Regions from separate parts of the Enterobacter pseudoroggenkampii genome, predicted to be linked through region 2. Evidence: predicted binding sites of a transcription regulator. Region 2 holds the regulator's gene; the other holds the start of a gene.
What was found. The regulator PhoB, encoded in region 2, activates phosphate uptake and scavenging genes when phosphate is short. The targets are predictions, from matches to a motif close to CTGTCATAAAACTGNCNNAT.
Positions count from the first base shown of each region.

Region 1: the regulator PhoB is predicted to act here: its motif matches at 5,791-5,810, upstream of pstS (phosphate ABC transporter substrate-binding protein PstS).

Region 1 covers NZ_JAPMLV010000003.1:27,701-35,777, reverse strand. The annotation lists gene adeP (adenine permease AdeP) at 1-195, opposite strand, end outside; gene yieH (6-phosphogluconate phosphatase) at 361-1,026, shown strand; gene phoU (phosphate signaling complex protein PhoU) at 1,112-1,837, opposite strand; gene pstB (phosphate ABC transporter ATP-binding protein PstB) at 1,864-2,637, opposite strand; gene pstA (phosphate ABC transporter permease PstA) at 2,685-3,575, opposite strand; gene pstC (phosphate ABC transporter permease PstC) at 3,575-4,534, opposite strand; gene pstS (phosphate ABC transporter substrate-binding protein PstS) at 4,663-5,703, opposite strand; gene glmS (glutamine--fructose-6-phosphate transaminase (isomerizing)) at 6,025-7,854, opposite strand.
Region 2 covers NZ_JAPMLV010000001.1:90,922-98,998, forward strand. The annotation lists gene sbcC (exonuclease subunit SbcC) at 1-1,709, opposite strand, end outside; gene sbcD (exonuclease subunit SbcD) at 1,706-2,911, opposite strand; gene phoB (phosphate response regulator transcription factor PhoB) at 3,099-3,788, shown strand; gene phoR (phosphate regulon sensor histidine kinase PhoR) at 3,810-5,105, shown strand; gene brnQ (branched-chain amino acid transporter carrier protein BrnQ) at 5,515-6,834, shown strand; gene proY (proline-specific permease ProY) at 6,916-8,077, shown strand, end outside.

The DNA.
Region 1 (8,077 bases), on a different contig from region 2:
TACAAAGACGGCGCTGGTATCCATGCCAGCAACGCCCAGAATTTGAGGGTTCACAAAAACGATATAGACCATCGTCAGGAAGGTGGTGAAACCCGCGATCACTTCGGTGCGTGCCGTTGTGCCGTGCTCGCGCAGTTTGAAAACGCGCTCAAGCAGACCCTGACCAGACGTCTGGGTAGTGTGTTGTTGACTCATCATCAATTTCCGAACAAGGAGGGAAAATTCGTCGCTATCCTATACCAAAATGCGACAATAGTGGCGGTTACGTGATACTTTTTTCATTGAATTTGCTTATACGGCAACGATTGCGTTTCGGCTAACTGCCGTACGTAAACGTTAAACTGGTTAAAAGGGAAAGGCATGTCCGGAATTGAAGCGGTATTTTTCGACTGCGACGGTACGCTGGTCGACAGTGAGGTCATTTGTTCCCGCGCGTATGTGGCCATGTTCCAGGAATTTGGCATTACGCTGGAACTCGAAGAGGTGTTTAAACGCTTTAAGGGCGTGAAGCTCTACGAGATCATCGACATCATTAACGAAGAACACGGCGTCGTTCTGGAGAAAGCGGCTCTGGAACCGGTGTACCGCGCCGAGGTTGCACGCCTGTTCGATTCGGAGCTGGAGGTGATTCCGGGCGCAAACGCGCTGCTGGATGCGATGACGGTACCAATCTGCGTGGTCTCTAACGGCCCGGTCAGCAAAATGCAGCACTCGCTGGGCAAGCTTGAGATGCTGCACCACTTCCCGGAAAAACTGTTCAGTGGCTACGATATCCAGCGCTGGAAGCCGGACCCGGCGCTGATGTTCCATGCGGCGAAAGCGATGGGCGTCAACGTAGAGAACTGCATTCTGGTGGATGACTCGTCTGCGGGCGCGCAGTCGGGGATTGATGCGGGAATGGAGGTGTTTTACTTCTGCGCCGACCCGCACAACAAGCCGATCGATCATCCAAAAGTCACGACCTTCACCGATCTGGCGCAGTTGCCCGCGCTGTGGAAGGCGCGCGGGTGGGATATTACTCGCTGAAAAAACAAAGCCGGATGGCGCTAACGCTTATCCGGCCTACAGGGCTAGTATGGCGGGTAAGCGCTAGTGCCACCCGCCACAAACATTACTCTTTTGGATCTTTACCCGCCAGCAGCTTGTCCAGCTCGTCGCCGCCCACGTGACGGAAGTCCTGACCTTTCACGAAGTAGAAAATGTATTCGCAAATGTTCTGGCAGCGGTCGCCGATACGCTCGATGGAGCGCGCGCAGAACAGGGCAGTCAGTACGCTTGGGATCGTACGGGAATCTTCCATCATGTAGGTCATCAGCTGACGCACGATGCCTTCATACTCCTGGTCGACCTTCTTGTCTTCACGGTAGATACGCACCGCTTCGTCCAGGTCCATACGCGCAAAGGCATCCAGCACGTCGTGCAGCATCTGCACGGTGTGACGGCCCAGCGACTCCAGACTCACCAGCAGCGGCTGGTGCTGCTGAGAGAACTTCTCCAGCGCGGTGCGGCAGATTTTATCCGCCACGTCACCAATACGCTCCAGCTCGGCGATGGTTTTGATGATCGCCATCACCAGACGCAGGTCGCTCGCCGTCGGCTGACGCTTCGCGATAATGCGCACACAGGCCTCGTCGATAGCGACTTCCATCATGTTGACGTTTTTGTCGCCTTCAATGACGCGCTTCGCCAGCTCGCTGTCCTGGTTGTGCATTGCCGTAATTGCATCAGAAAGCTGCTGCTCAACCATGCCACCCATGGTCATTACCTGCGTGCGGATGCTTTCCAGCTCTGCGTTGAACTGGCCTGAAATATGTTTATTAAGATTGAGGTTGTCCATGGTTTCTCCACATGCACTAAGGCAAATCAACCGTAGCGGCCAGTAATATAATCTTCGGTTTGTTTCTTCGCGGGCTTAGTGAACAGATCGTCCGTGTTGCTGAACTCAATCAATTCACCCAGGTACATAAACGCCGTGTGATCGGAACAACGTGCAGCCTGCTGCATGTTATGGGTCACGATAACCACGGTGTAATCCTGCTTCAGCTCGGTGATCAGCTCTTCAATGCGGCCGGTTGAGATCGGGTCCAGCGCTGAACACGGCTCATCCAGCAGCAACACTTCAGGGCGAATCGCAATACCGCGCGCAATGCACAGACGCTGCTGCTGACCACCGGAGAGAGAGTAACCGCTCTGGTGCAACTTATCTTTGGTTTCGTTCCATAATGCGGCCTTGGTCAAAGCCCACTGCACGCGCTCGTCCATATCGGCACGGGAGAGCTTTTCAAACAGGCGAACGCCAAAGGCGATGTTGTCATAAATGGACATCGGGAACGGTGTGGGTTTCTGGAACACCATCCCCACTTTGGCGCGCAGCAGGGCAATATCCTGAGCCTGGGTCAGAATGTTTTCGCCGTCGAGGATGATTTCCCCTTCAGCACGCTGCTCCGGATAGAGCGAATACATTTTGTTAAAGGTACGCAGCAGCGTGGATTTCCCACAGCCGGACGGACCGATAAATGCCGTGACCTGGTTCTTGGCGATATCCAGGTTGATGTTCTTCAGGGCATGGAATTTGCCGTAGTAGAAGTTCAAATCACGAACCTGAATCTTACCCGGGGCAGTATCAACCATACTCATTGACTCATTTCCTCATTCGGCGCCGCGAGCTGTCGCGCCGTAAAAAATTAACCGTGTTTCTTCTTCGCGAAAATGACGCGCGCCAGAATGTTCAGCAACAGTACGCAAAGGGTAATGATCAGCACCCCGGCCCAGGCCAGCTGCTGCCATTCCGCGAAGGGGCTCATCGCAAATTTAAAGATCGTCACCGGCAGGTTGGCGATCGGCTGCATCATGTCCGTGCTCCAGAACTGATTGGAGAGGGACGTAAACAGCAGCGGCGCCGTTTCACCCGCGATACGCGCCACCGCCAGCAGGATACCGGTCATGATCCCAGAGACCGATGCCTTCAGCGTAATCGCCGAGATCATCTTCCATTTCGGCGTACCCAGCGCATAAGCCGCTTCACGCAGGCTGTCCGGCACCAGTTTCAGCATGTTCTCGGTGGTTCGAATCACAATCGGCACCTGCAGCAGCGCCAGTGCAATCACGCCCGCCCAGCCAGAGAAGTGTTCCATCTGCGCCACCACCACGGTGTAAACAAACAGACCCACGACGATAGACGGTGCAGACAGCAGAATATCGTTGATGAAGCGAATGACTTCCGCCAGCCAGGATTTACGACCGTATTCTGCCAGGTAGATGCCCGCCATGATGCCCAGCGGCGTGCCAAAGACCGTCGCCCAGAGGATCAGCAGTCCGCTGCCCGCCAGGGCATTCGCCAGGCCACCACCCGCCGTGTTCGGCGGCGGCGTCATTTCGGTGAACAGCGACAGTGACATTCCGTCAATTCCGCGAACGACCGTCGAGAAGAGGATCCAGACCAGCCAGAACAGGCCGAATGCCATCGTCGCCATAGAGAGCGTCAGGGCAATGCGGTTTTTCATGCGGCGTCTGGCCTGCATTTTACGGCGAGATTCCGCCAGTTCAGCGGTTGCTTGCATTTCGAGAGTAGCCATTAGCGTGCCCCCTCATTTTTAGCGAGACGCATAATCATCAGCTTGGAAATCGCCAGAACAATGAAGGTGATAACGAACAGAATCAGACCCAGCTCCATCAGCGCCGCCACGTGCAGCCCCGATTCCGCTTCCGCAAATTCATTCGCCAGCGCCGAGGTAATACTGTTACCCGGCATATAGAGCGACGCGCTGTCGAGCTGGTAGGTGTTACCGATGATAAAGGTGACCGCCATGGTTTCACCCAACGCACGACCTAAGCCCAGCATCACGCCCCCGATCACCCCATTTTTGGTGAACGGAAGGACGATGCGCCAGATCACTTCCCAGGTGGTGCAGCCGATACCGTAGGCCGACTCTTTCATCATCACCGGCGTTTGTTCGAAGACATCGCGCATAACCGCCGCAATGTACGGAATAATCATGATGGCGAGGATCACACCTGCCGCCAGAATGCCAATACCGAAAGCCGGGCCAGAGAACAGGGCCCCCACAAACGGAATGGCAGAAAGAACGTTACCGACCGGTTCCTGGAAGTATGTGGCGAACAGCGGAGCAAAGATGAACAGGCCCCACATGCCGTAGACGATACTTGGAATGGCTGCCAGCAGTTCGATGGCAATACCCAGCGGGCGCCGCAGCCAGCCCGGCGCCAGTTCCGTCAGGAACAGGGCAATACCAAAGCTTACCGGAACCGCAATCAGAAGGGCGATGAACGAGGTCATCAACGTGCCGTAAATCGGCACCAGGGCACCGTAGATGTCGTTCGGCGCGTCCCACTCTTTGGTCCACAGGAAGGAGAAACCGAATTTCTGGATGCTCGGCCATGAGGAGAAAATCAGAGACACGATAATGCCGCCCAGCAGCAATAGCACAATCAGCGCAGCCAGTTTAACCAGCGCGCTGAAAATCATGTCACCTTTTTTACCCGGAGGGTTAAATGCAGGCTTGGTTGCAGCCATAAATTACTCTTCTGTTTGAGACGTTTTTACGAATATGCCCGGTGGCGCTAACGCTTACCGGGCCTACAGCTTAAACCGTAGGGCGGGTAAGCGCAGCGCCACCCGCCATCTTCGTTAAATATATCCTGTTAGTACAGCGCTTTACCGCTGCTGTCTTTCACGTTGGTTTTCCATGCAGCGCGAATCTGCTCAACCACGTTGTCCGGCAGGGTGGCGTAATCCAGAGCGTTAGCCTGTTTGCCGCCGTTTTTGTATGCCCAGTCGAAGAACTTCAGCACTTCGGTGCCCTGCTCAGGTTTCTTCTGCTCTTTGTGAACCAGGATGAAGGTGGTAGAGGTGATTGGCCATGCACCTTCGCCTTTCTGGTTAGTCAGATCCTGCGCGAACGATTTGCTCCAGTCAGCGCCTTTCGCTGCGTTAGCAAAGTTCTCTTCGGTTGGGCTAACCGGTTTGCCGTCGGCTGAAACCAGTTTGGTGTAGGACAGGTTGTTCTGCTTCGCATACGCATACTCTACGTAGCCGATGGAGCCAGGCAGACGCTGTACGAACGCAGCGATACCGTCGTTACCTTTACCGCCCAGACCGGTTGGCCAGTTAACGGTAGAGCCGGAGCCGACTTTAGATTTCCACTCTTCGTTCACTTTTGCCAGGTAGCTGGTGAACACGAAAGAGGTACCGGAACCATCCGCGCGGCGAACCACGGCGATGTTCTGAGAAGGCAGCTTCAGGCCTGGGTTGAGTTTGGCGATCGCTTCGTCATCCCATTTTTTGATTTTGCCCAGGTAGATGTCACCCAGGGTTTTGCCGTCCAGCACCAGCTCGCCCGACTTCACGCCCGGCAGGTTGATGGCCAGGACCACGCCACCGATCACGGTCGGGAACTGGAACAGGCCTTCCTGAGCCAGTTTGTCATCAGACAGCGGAGCGTCTGATGCGCCGAAATCAACCGTGTTCGCGGTAATTTGTTTCACGCCACCGGAGGAGCCGATACCCTGATAGTTAACCTTGTTACCAGTTTCTTTCTGGTAGGTATCCGCCCATTTGGCATACACCGGCGCAGGGAAGGTTGCACCAGCGCCAGTCAGGCTTGCTTCTGCAAATACAGAGAACGCGCTCAGAGATAAGGTCGCGGCGACAACAGTTGCGACAGTGGTACGCATAACTTTCATAATGTCTCCTGCAAGATTTTCGTAAATCGTTGTTTAGTGGCTACGATGAGCAAAATAGGACAAACAGGTGACAGATAAATGTACGAATTATGACAGTTTTATGACAATGGAAATTTCACTTAAAAACAAGCAAAATAAATATTATATTTCAATGCATTAGCCACTTTTATGACAAGACGTTTTCAGAAATATTTTCTTTATGTGACACTGAAAAAAGTAGCTGAAGATGACAAATTGTCATTATTAAAAATGAGAAAGGATTGATGAAAAACAAACCAGGCAGGATAAAAAAGCTCCACCCGAAGGTGGAGCCTGAAGGGATTATTCTACGGTAACCGATTTCGCCAGGTTACGCGGCTGGTCGACGTCGGTGCCTTTGATCAGCGCCACGTGATAGGCCAGCAGCTGCAGCGGAACGGTGTAGAAGATGGGTGCAATCACCTCTTCCACATGCGGCATCTCGATGATGTGCATGTTGTCATTGCTGACAAAACCGGCATCTTTGTCGGCGAAGACGTACAGGACACCACCGCGGGCGCGGACTTCTTCGATGTTAGATTTCAGTTTTTCCAGCAGTTCGTTGTTTGGTGCCACAACGATGACCGGCATATCCGCGTCAATCAGCGCCAGCGGGCCGTGTTTCAGCTCGCCTGCCGCATAGGCTTCAGCGTGAATGTAGGAGATCTCTTTCAGCTTCAGCGCGCCTTCCAGCGCAATCGGATACTGATCGCCACGACCCAGGAACAGGGCGTGATGTTTATCAGAGAAGTCTTCCGCCAGCGCTTCAATGCGTTTGTCCTGAGACAGCATCTGCTCAATGCGGCTCGGCAGCGCCTGTAGGCCGTGAACGATGTCGTGCTCAACGGAAGCATCTTCGCCTTTCAGACGCGCCAGCTTCGCCACCAGCATCAGCAGAACGGTCAGCTGCGTGGTAAACGCTTTGGTGGAGGCCACGCCGATTTCGGTGCCTGCTTTGGTCATCAGCGCCAGATCGGATTCACGCACCAGGGAAGAGCCAGGAACGTTGCAGATGGCCAGTGAGCCCAGGTAACCCAGCTCTTTAGAGAGACGCAGCGCGGCAAGCGTGTCCGCCGTTTCGCCAGACTGGGAAAGGGTGATCATCAGGCTGTTACGACGCACCGCAGATTTGCGATAGCGGAATTCAGACGCGATTTCCACATCGCACGGCACGCCCGCCAGGGATTCAAACCAGTAGCGAGAAACCATACCGGAGTTGTAGGAGGTGCCGCAGGCCACGATCTGAATGTGCTCAACCTTGCCGAGCAGTTCGTTCGCGTTTGCACCCAGCTCGCTCAGATCCACTTCACCGTGGCTGATGCGCCCGGTCAGGGTGTTTTTGATGGCGTTTGGCTGCTCGTAAATCTCTTTCTGCATGTAGTGACGGTAAGCGCCTTTATCGCCCGCGTCGTACTGCAGATTCGATTCGATCTCCTGACGTTTCACCTGCTCGCCTTTGGTATCGAACACGGTCACGCTGCGGCGAGTCACTTCCGCGATATCACCCTCTTCGAGGAAGATAAAGCGACGGGTAACCGGCAGGAGCGCCAGCTGGTCAGAAGCGATGAAGTTTTCGCCCATGCCCAGACCGATAACCATCGGGCTACCGGAACGCGCGGCCAGCAGCGTGGACGGGTCGCGGGAATCCATGATCACCGTACCGTACGCACCGCGCAGCTGAGGGATAGCACGCAGCACCGCATCACGCAGTGTGCCGCCCTGCTCCAGCTCCCAGTGCACCAGGTGAGCAATCACTTCGGTGTCAGTTTCAGAGACGAAGGTGTAGCCGCGCGCTTTCAGTTCTTCGCGTAGCGGTTCGTGGTTTTCGATAATGCCGTTGTGCACGACCACGATGTGTTCAGACACATGCGGGTGCGCGTTACCTTCAGACGGTTCACCGTGCGTCGCCCAGCGGGTGTGCGCAATACCGGTACCACCGCGCAGCGGATGTTCTTCCGCGGCCTGGGCCAGCATCTGCACTTTTCCGAGACGACGCAGACGGGTCATATGGCCTTCTGCATCGACGACAGCCAGACCGGCTGAGTCGTAACCACGGTATTCCAGACGACGTAAACCTTCGAGAAGGATTTCAGCAATATCACGCTGCGCAACTGCGCCAACAATTCCACACATAATTTTAGATTCCGAATTTAGGCATTATGCCTGCGTTGTCGCTGACCTGTATTTGCCCTTTCCGGGCGCCCCGAGCCTTGTAGAGAGTGGGGTTATTTTTATGGGTACTGCTTGTGGGGGGAGGATTATATTATCCCCTCACCCCGGCCCTCTCCCCAAAGGGGCGAGGGAGAAAAACACCGCACCGAACGATCCCCTCTCCCCTGTGGGGAGAGGGTTAGGG
Region 2 (8,077 bases):
AGCGTCTGAACTTCGTCTGTCTCGCGCTGGATCTGCTGAGTCAGGGCATTAACCTGTCCCAGCACCAGCAGGCCTTCCTCTTTAAGCGCGGCGACCTCTTTTTCCAGGGCATCACGGCGGCGCTGGTTATCCGTCAGCTCAAGCGACTGGTATTGCTCAACGGCGGGATGCTCGCTGGAGCCGCACAGCGGACAGGGTTTGCCGGCCTCAAGCCGGGCACGATAGCTTTCCAGGTCTTTAATCGTCGCTTCGCGTTCGCACAGGGCCTTCAGGTCCAGATAGTGCTGGTGTTTCTCTTTGTACTGCTGGCGGCGCAGCGTCAGCGTTTCATTGAGTTTATTTTGTTCGGCCTGCGCCTTCTGCACGCTTTCACCGCTCTGGCGCAGGCGCTTTTGCAGCGGCTGATAGCGGGCATGCAGCGACGTTAGCCGCTGGCGCAGCGTGCGTGACCGGGACTGCTGCTCCATGGCCGCGCTGACCTCATCCGCCGTCAGGGTCAGCGCATTTTCCGGCATCTCAGCCAGCCTGTTGCGTAATTCACTCATCCGCGCAGCAAGCGAGGCTAACTGCGTTTTATCGCGGTTAAGCTGCGAGAACTGGGCGCGCCAGCCGGCAATCTCCTGTCCCAGCAGCCGATAGCGATCGTGCTCCGCCAGCCACTGCGCCAGCGCCGTCAGTTCGGTCTGAAGCTGTTCGTGGTTACGCAGGGCGGCATTGCGGATACGTGAACGCAGCGCGGTTCTGGCTTGTAAGCGAGTATTTACTTCGATAATTCGCTGCTGCGTCTGTGCCAGACGCGCGGTTTGCTCCTGCTGATGTTCCCAGAGCGGTCGAAGCTGGGCGGCGGGCAGAGCAAGCTGGAGCTTTGCCAGCTCTGGCGCAGCGTTCGTCAGCGCCTGTTGCGCCTGCTGCTGCGTCGCGGTGACGCGCTGTTGCTCGCGCACGAGCTCATCATGACGCGTAAGCCACTGAAAATCTTTCTGCTGGCTTTGCTGCTGAACCAGCAGGGTTTTCTCTTCGTCAGTAAGTGCCTGCAAACTTTGCTGTAACTGCTGCTGCTGTTCTTCGCTCAACAGAACGACGCCCGCCGCCTGCGCCTCGCACTTTTCAAGCACGCTGCGGGCGGCTTTATGTTTTTCAAACACCATGGCGGAAATCTGGCCGTAGATCTCGGTGCCGGTCAGCTCTTCCAGCAGCTCGGCACGATCGCTCGGTTTGGCATTAAGGAAGGCGGCAAACTGCCCCTGTGACAGCAGCATCGAGCGGGTAAAGCGCCCGTAGTCCAGCCCGGTAAGCGCGGCGGTTTGCTCCAGCTTATCCGACACTTTGTCGGCCAGGATTTTGCCATCTTCACAGCGCGCCAGCTCCACGCGCGGTGCCTGCAGGTTCCCGTCCGGCTGGTTGCGCGCCCGGTTCTGGCTCCAGAAGGCGCGATAGGCGGTGCCTTTTACCTCGAACTCCACTTCTGCCAGGCATTCGGCGGTGTCGCGCGTCATCAGATCATTTTGCGCCTGAGAGACCTTCTGCAGTCGCGGCGTTTCGTGATAAAGCGCCAGACAGATGGCGTCGAGCAGGGTAGTTTTTCCTGCCCCGGTCGCGCCGGTGATGGCAAACAGCCCGTTGCTGGCAAACGGCTCCTCGGTAAAGTCAATTTTCCACTCGCCCTTGAGTGAGTTGAGATTTTTCAGGCGCAGGCTCAAAATTTTCATGCGTTTTCTTCCTCATCATTGAGCGCATGCAGGGTACGGCTGAACAGTTCGCTGAGTCTTGCGCGCTTCGCGTCGTCAATCTCTTCCTGCGAGAGCCTGCGTTCAAACACCTCTTCAACCCGCAGTTCACTGAGCGTTTCACGTTGAGCGCTTAACAGAATTTTCTCGCGCTGCTCGCGGCTGCGGCGGACCAGTAAGACTTCGACGGGCAAATCCTCCGTCAGCGCCTGAATTTTGCGCTGCATATCGTGCAGGTAGTCATCGGTGGTGATTTCGATATCCAGCCAGACGGGGGGATCTTGTTCGACACCGCGCCACTGTTCCAGCTGGGCGGTGATGGCATCGAGATCGCCTTTCAGCACCGCCAGCGGCTGGGTGACCGGTACTTCCAGCGTCTCGACGGCGCGGAGTTTTCCCTCGCTGAAGCTCACCAGATGCACGGATTTGGCTTTCCCTGTTTCGTCAAAGCTGAGCGAAATAGGGGAGCCGCAGTAGCGGATGTGCTCGCTGCCGCCAATAACCTGCGCGCGGTGAATGTGTCCGAGCGCAATGTAGTCGGCTGGCGGGAAGTTCTGCGCCGGAAAGGCATCCAGCGTACCGATATAGATGTCACGCACGGCGTCACTTTTACTGGCCCCGACGGTGGTGAGATGCCCGGTTGCAATCACCGGAATAGGCTGTTCACCCCGCAGGGCACAGGCTTCGGCGTGCTGCTGGCGGTAATAGTCGGTGATGGCCTGTAACAGATGTTGCTGCTTTTCTGCACCCGACAGCCCTGCCTGGCTTTGCACGATGTCCCGCGGACGTAAAAACGGTATCGGACACAGCACAGCCCCCGGCGAGCCGTCGCGTTTATTCAGGATCTGCGGGGCGTGCCCGGCGCTGGCGACCACGGTGGTATTGAGAAATGCCAGGATATCGCGGGATTCATTGAGCGTGGCGACGGAATCATGGTTGCCGGCGACAATCACCAGGTGACAGCCGGTTTGCTGCAGATTCACCACGAAGCGGTTATACAGTTCACGCGCATAGCTGGGGGGCGAGCCGGTATCAAAGATGTCACCCGCCACAATAATCGCGTCCACCTCGTGCGTCCGGGCCGTTTCCAGCAGCCAGTTCAGGAACGCTTCATGTTCAGCCGCACGGCTTTTGCTGTAAAAATTTTGACCCAGATGCCAGTCCGAGGTGTGAAGTATGCGCATAGCTGATCCGTGGCAAAAAAGAGAAAGCAGGATTATAAACGTTCAGAGAAGGGAAAATAACCGCTGTAATAAAACAACGGTTTGCCCGTTATCGTGGTACTGTTTTTCATAAATCTGTCATAAATCTGACGCATAATGGCGCCGAATTACAAACTTGTAACTTAAATAAGATAAGACAGGGCAAAGTATGGCGAGACGTATTCTGGTCGTAGAAGATGAAGCTCCAATTCGTGAAATGGTGTGCTTCGTGCTCGAGCAAAACGGTTTCCAGCCGGTTGAAGCGGAAGATTATGACAGCGCAGTGAACCAGCTGAATGAACCCTGGCCCGATCTGATTCTGCTGGACTGGATGTTGCCTGGCGGCTCCGGACTGCAGTTTATCAAACACCTGAAGCGTGAAGCGCTGACCCGCGACATCCCGGTTGTGATGCTTACGGCGCGCGGAGAAGAAGAGGATCGCGTGCGCGGTCTTGAGACCGGCGCGGACGATTACATTACCAAACCGTTCTCCCCTAAAGAGCTGGTCGCCCGCATTAAAGCCGTGATGCGCCGTATTTCGCCGATGGCGGTGGAAGAGGTGATTGAGATGCAGGGGCTGAGCCTTGATCCCACCTCACACCGCGTGATGACCGGTGAAAATCCCCTCGACATGGGGCCTACCGAATTTAAACTCCTGCACTTCTTTATGACCCACCCGGAACGCGTGTACAGCCGCGAGCAGTTGCTGAATAACGTCTGGGGAACTAACGTGTATGTCGAAGACCGGACGGTTGACGTACATATTCGCCGCCTGCGAAAAGCACTGGAACTGAGCGGCCACGATCGCATGGTGCAGACGGTCCGCGGCACGGGTTATCGTTTTTCTACCCGTTTCTGAACAATGACAGGAGTGTGACGCGTGCTGGAACGTCTGTCATGGAAAAGGCTCGTCTTTGAACTGATCTTATGCTGTATTCCGGCCTTCCTTCTTGGGGCCTTTCTTGGACACCTGCCGTGGTTTCTGCTGGCGTCGGTCACCGGGCTGCTGATCTGGCATTTCTGGAACCTGCTGCGCCTCTCCTGGTGGCTGTGGGTTGACCGAAGTATGACGCCGCCGCCGGGAAGCGGCAGCTGGGAGCCGCTGCTGTACGGTCTGCATCAGATGCAGATGCGTAATAAAAAGCGTCGCCGCGAGCTGGGAAGCCTGATTAAGCGTTTCCGCAGCGGTGCAGAGTCGCTGCCGGATGCCGTGATTCTGACAACCGAAGAAGGGACGATCTTCTGGTGTAACGGCCTGGCGCAACAGCTGCTGGGCCTGCGCTGGCCGGATGACAACGGTCAAAATATCCTCAACCTTCTGCGCTATCCCGAGTTTACGCTGTACCTGAAAAAGCGTGATTTTACCCGTCCGCACAATCTGAAGCTCAATAATGGTCGCCATCTGGAGATCCGCGTGATGCCCTACAGCGATAAGCAGTGGCTGATGGTGGCGCGCGATGTTACCCAAATGCACCAGCTGGAAGGGGCGCGTCGCAACTTCTTCGCCAACGTCAGTCACGAACTGCGAACCCCGTTGACCGTGCTGCAGGGCTACCTGGAAATGATGCAGGAGCAAACGCTGGAAGGCGCGCCGCGTGAAAAAGCGCTGCACACCATGCGCGAGCAAACGCACCGGATGGAAGGGCTGGTGAAGCAGCTGCTGACGCTCTCGAAGATTGAAGCGGCGCCAACGCTGGCACTAAATGACACCATTGATGTCCCGATGATGCTGCGGGTCGTGGAGCGTGAAGCGCAGACGTTAAGCCACAAAAAGCATCACCTGACCTTTGAGGTCGACAATACGCTGAAGGTGCTGGGCAGCGAAGATGAACTGCGTAGCGCTATTTCCAACCTGGTGTATAACGCGGTGAATCATACGCCTGAGGGGACAAATATCGTGGTGCGCTGGCACCATGCCCCAACGGGGGCGGAGTTTAGCGTGGAAGACAATGGGCCGGGGATCGCGCCGGAGCATATTCCGCGTCTGACCGAGCGCTTTTACCGTGTGGATAAAGCGCGATCCCGGCAGACGGGCGGAAGCGGCCTGGGGCTGGCAATTGTGAAACACGCGGTGAATCACCATGAAAGCCGTCTCGATATTCAGAGTACGCTGGGTAAAGGAACCCGTTTCAGTTTCGTTATTCCGGAACGATTAATTGCCAAAAAGATCGCCTGACGGCAGGCGTGTCATTTTACCTTTCCACGGGTCAGCCATCGCTGGCCCGTTTGCTTTGCAGTCAAGCGAAACGCGGATGAATTTTATACGGCTGTCTGTTTTTTGTTCGCATGATTAGCCATGGGTTTTTCTTATAAACAGCGTATTATTCTAACGTGTATTTTCATACTGGCATATTGTTCTGGTTTTGCGATCCCACCTTGCCTTTAAACGTTATAAGCGTTTAAATTGCGCCCCAGATACTGTCAGACCGACTGTATTTGCGTGGTAAATCGAAAAACTATTCTTCTCCACGCCAGGACGGGAGCATTTCCCGCTGAAATTGAGCAAATTTTCGGCTGTATCGTCCCGTCAGGGATATCGAAAATCTCAATGTTTTCAACACCACATCCACAGGCAGTAAGGTTTTATGACCCATCACTTAAAATCGCGTGACATCATCGCGCTGGGCTTTATGACATTTGCGCTGTTCGTTGGCGCAGGCAACATCATTTTCCCTCCAATGGTTGGCCTACAGGCGGGTGAACACGTCTGGACCGCCGCGTTTGGTTTCCTGATTACTGCCGTGGGTCTGCCGGTTCTCACCGTCGTCGCGCTGGCGAAAGTCGGTGGCGGTGTGGATAGCCTTAGCACCCCGATTGGTAAAGTGGCGGGCGTTCTGCTGGCAACCGTCTGCTATCTGGCCGTTGGCCCGCTGTTTGCGACCCCGCGTACGGCCACCGTTTCCTTCGAAGTGGGTATTGCTCCTCTGACCGGTGACGGCGCGATGCCGCTGTTTATCTACAGCCTGATCTACTTCGCGATCGTGATTCTGGTTTCCCTCTATCCGGGCAAACTGCTGGATACCGTGGGTAACTTCCTGGCTCCGCTGAAAATTGTGGCGCTGATTGTTCTGGCGGTAGCGGCCATCGTCTGGCCAGCGGGCCCGATTAGCGATGCGATGGACGCCTATAAAAACGCCGCGTTCTCTAACGGCTTTGTGAACGGCTACCTGACGATGGATACGCTGGGCGCCATGGTGTTTGGTATCGTTATCGTTAACGCCGCGCGTTCCCGCGGTGTGACCGAAGCGCGCCTGCTGACCCGCTATACCATCTGGGCTGGCCTGATGGCCGGTGTGGGTCTGACGCTGCTGTATCTGGCGCTGTTCCGTCTGGGCTCCGACAGCGCCATGCTGGTCGATCAGAACGCCAACGGTGCGGCTATCCTGCACGCCTACGTTCAGCACACCTTCGGCGGTGCGGGCAGTATGCTGCTGGCGGCACTCATCTTCCTGGCCTGTCTGGTCACCGCGGTTGGCCTGACCTGCGCCTGCGCAGAGTTCTTTGCACAGTATCTGCCGCTCTCTTACCGCACCCTGGTGTTTATCCTCGGCATCTTCTCTATGGCGGTGTCAAACCTCGGTCTGAGCCACCTGATTCAGGTCTCTATTCCGGTGCTGACGGCGATTTATCCGCCGTGCATCGTGCTGGTGGTGTTGAGCTTTACTCGCCCGTGGTGGAACAACTCTTCACGAATTATTGCGCCAGCCATGTTTATCAGCCTGATTTTTGGTATCCTTGACGGGATTAAAGCATCAGCTTTCGCGCACATACTGCCGGCATGGACACAGCGTCTGCCGCTGTCCGAGCAGGGTCTGGCCTGGCTGATGCCTACCGTTGTTGCACTGGTTCTGGCCATTATCTGGGACCGTGCTGCAGGGCGTCAGGTCGCATCGAACGCCCATTGATCAACGGCAACAAACTGTTTAACCACGGGGCTTAAGGCCCCGTGGTTTTTTGTTTTTTTCGTGTTGAATGGCAAGATTTAAATGGAAAGCACTAACAAACTTAAACGTGGATTGAGCACGCGCCACATCCGCTTTATGGCGCTGGGCTCTGCTATCGGCACCGGTCTTTTTTATGGCTCGGCAGATGCCATCAAAATGGCCGGTCCCAGCGTGCTGCTGGCGTACATCATCGGCGGCGTGGCGGCGTATATCATCATGCGCGCCCTCGGCGAAATGTCGGTTCACAACCCGTCTGCCAGCTCATTCTCCCGCTACGCGCAGGAAAACCTCGGCCCGCTGGCCGGGTTTATCACCGGCTGGACCTACTGCTTTGAAATCCTGATCGTGGCGATTGCCGACGTGACGGCGTTTGGCATCTATATGGGCGTCTGGTTCCCGGCGGTGCCGCACTGGATATGGGTGCTGAGCGTGGTGCTGATCATTTGCGCCGTCAACCTGATGAGCGTGAAGGTGTTCGGCGAGCTGGAGTTCTGGTTCTCCTTCTTCAAGGTCGCCACCATCATCATCATGATTGTGGCCGGTTTTGGCATCATCATCTGGGGAATCGGCAACGGCGGGCAGCCGACTGGCATCCATAACCTCTGGAGCAACGGTGGCTTCTTCAGCAACGGCTGGCTCGGCATGGTCATGTCGCTCCAGATGGTCATGTTCGCCTACGGCGGTATCGAGATTATCGGTATTACCGCCGGGGAAGCGAAAGACCCGGAGAAGTCCATTCCGCGCGCCATCAACTCGGTGCCGATGCGTATTCTGGTGTTCTATGTAGGTACGCTGTTCGTGATCATGTCCATCTACCCGTGGAACCAGGTGGGCACCAATGGTAGCCCGTTTGTTCTGACCTTCCAGCACATGGGGATTGCGTTTGCCGCCAGCATTCTGAACTTTGTGGTGCTGACCGCGTCGCTCTCCGCGATCAACAGTGACGTCTTTGGCGTGGGCCGTATGCTGCACGGCATGGCGGAGCAGGGCAGTGCGCCGAAGGTGTTCGCCAAAACCTCACGCCGCGGCACGCCGTGGGTGACCGTTGTAGTGATGACCGTGGCGCTGCTGTTCTCGGTTTACCTGAACTACATCATGCCGGAGAACGTCTTCCTGGTGATTGCATCGCTGGCGACCTTCGCGACGGTGTGGGTGTGGATCATGATCCTGCTGTCGCAGATTGCCTTCCGCCGTCGCCTGTCGC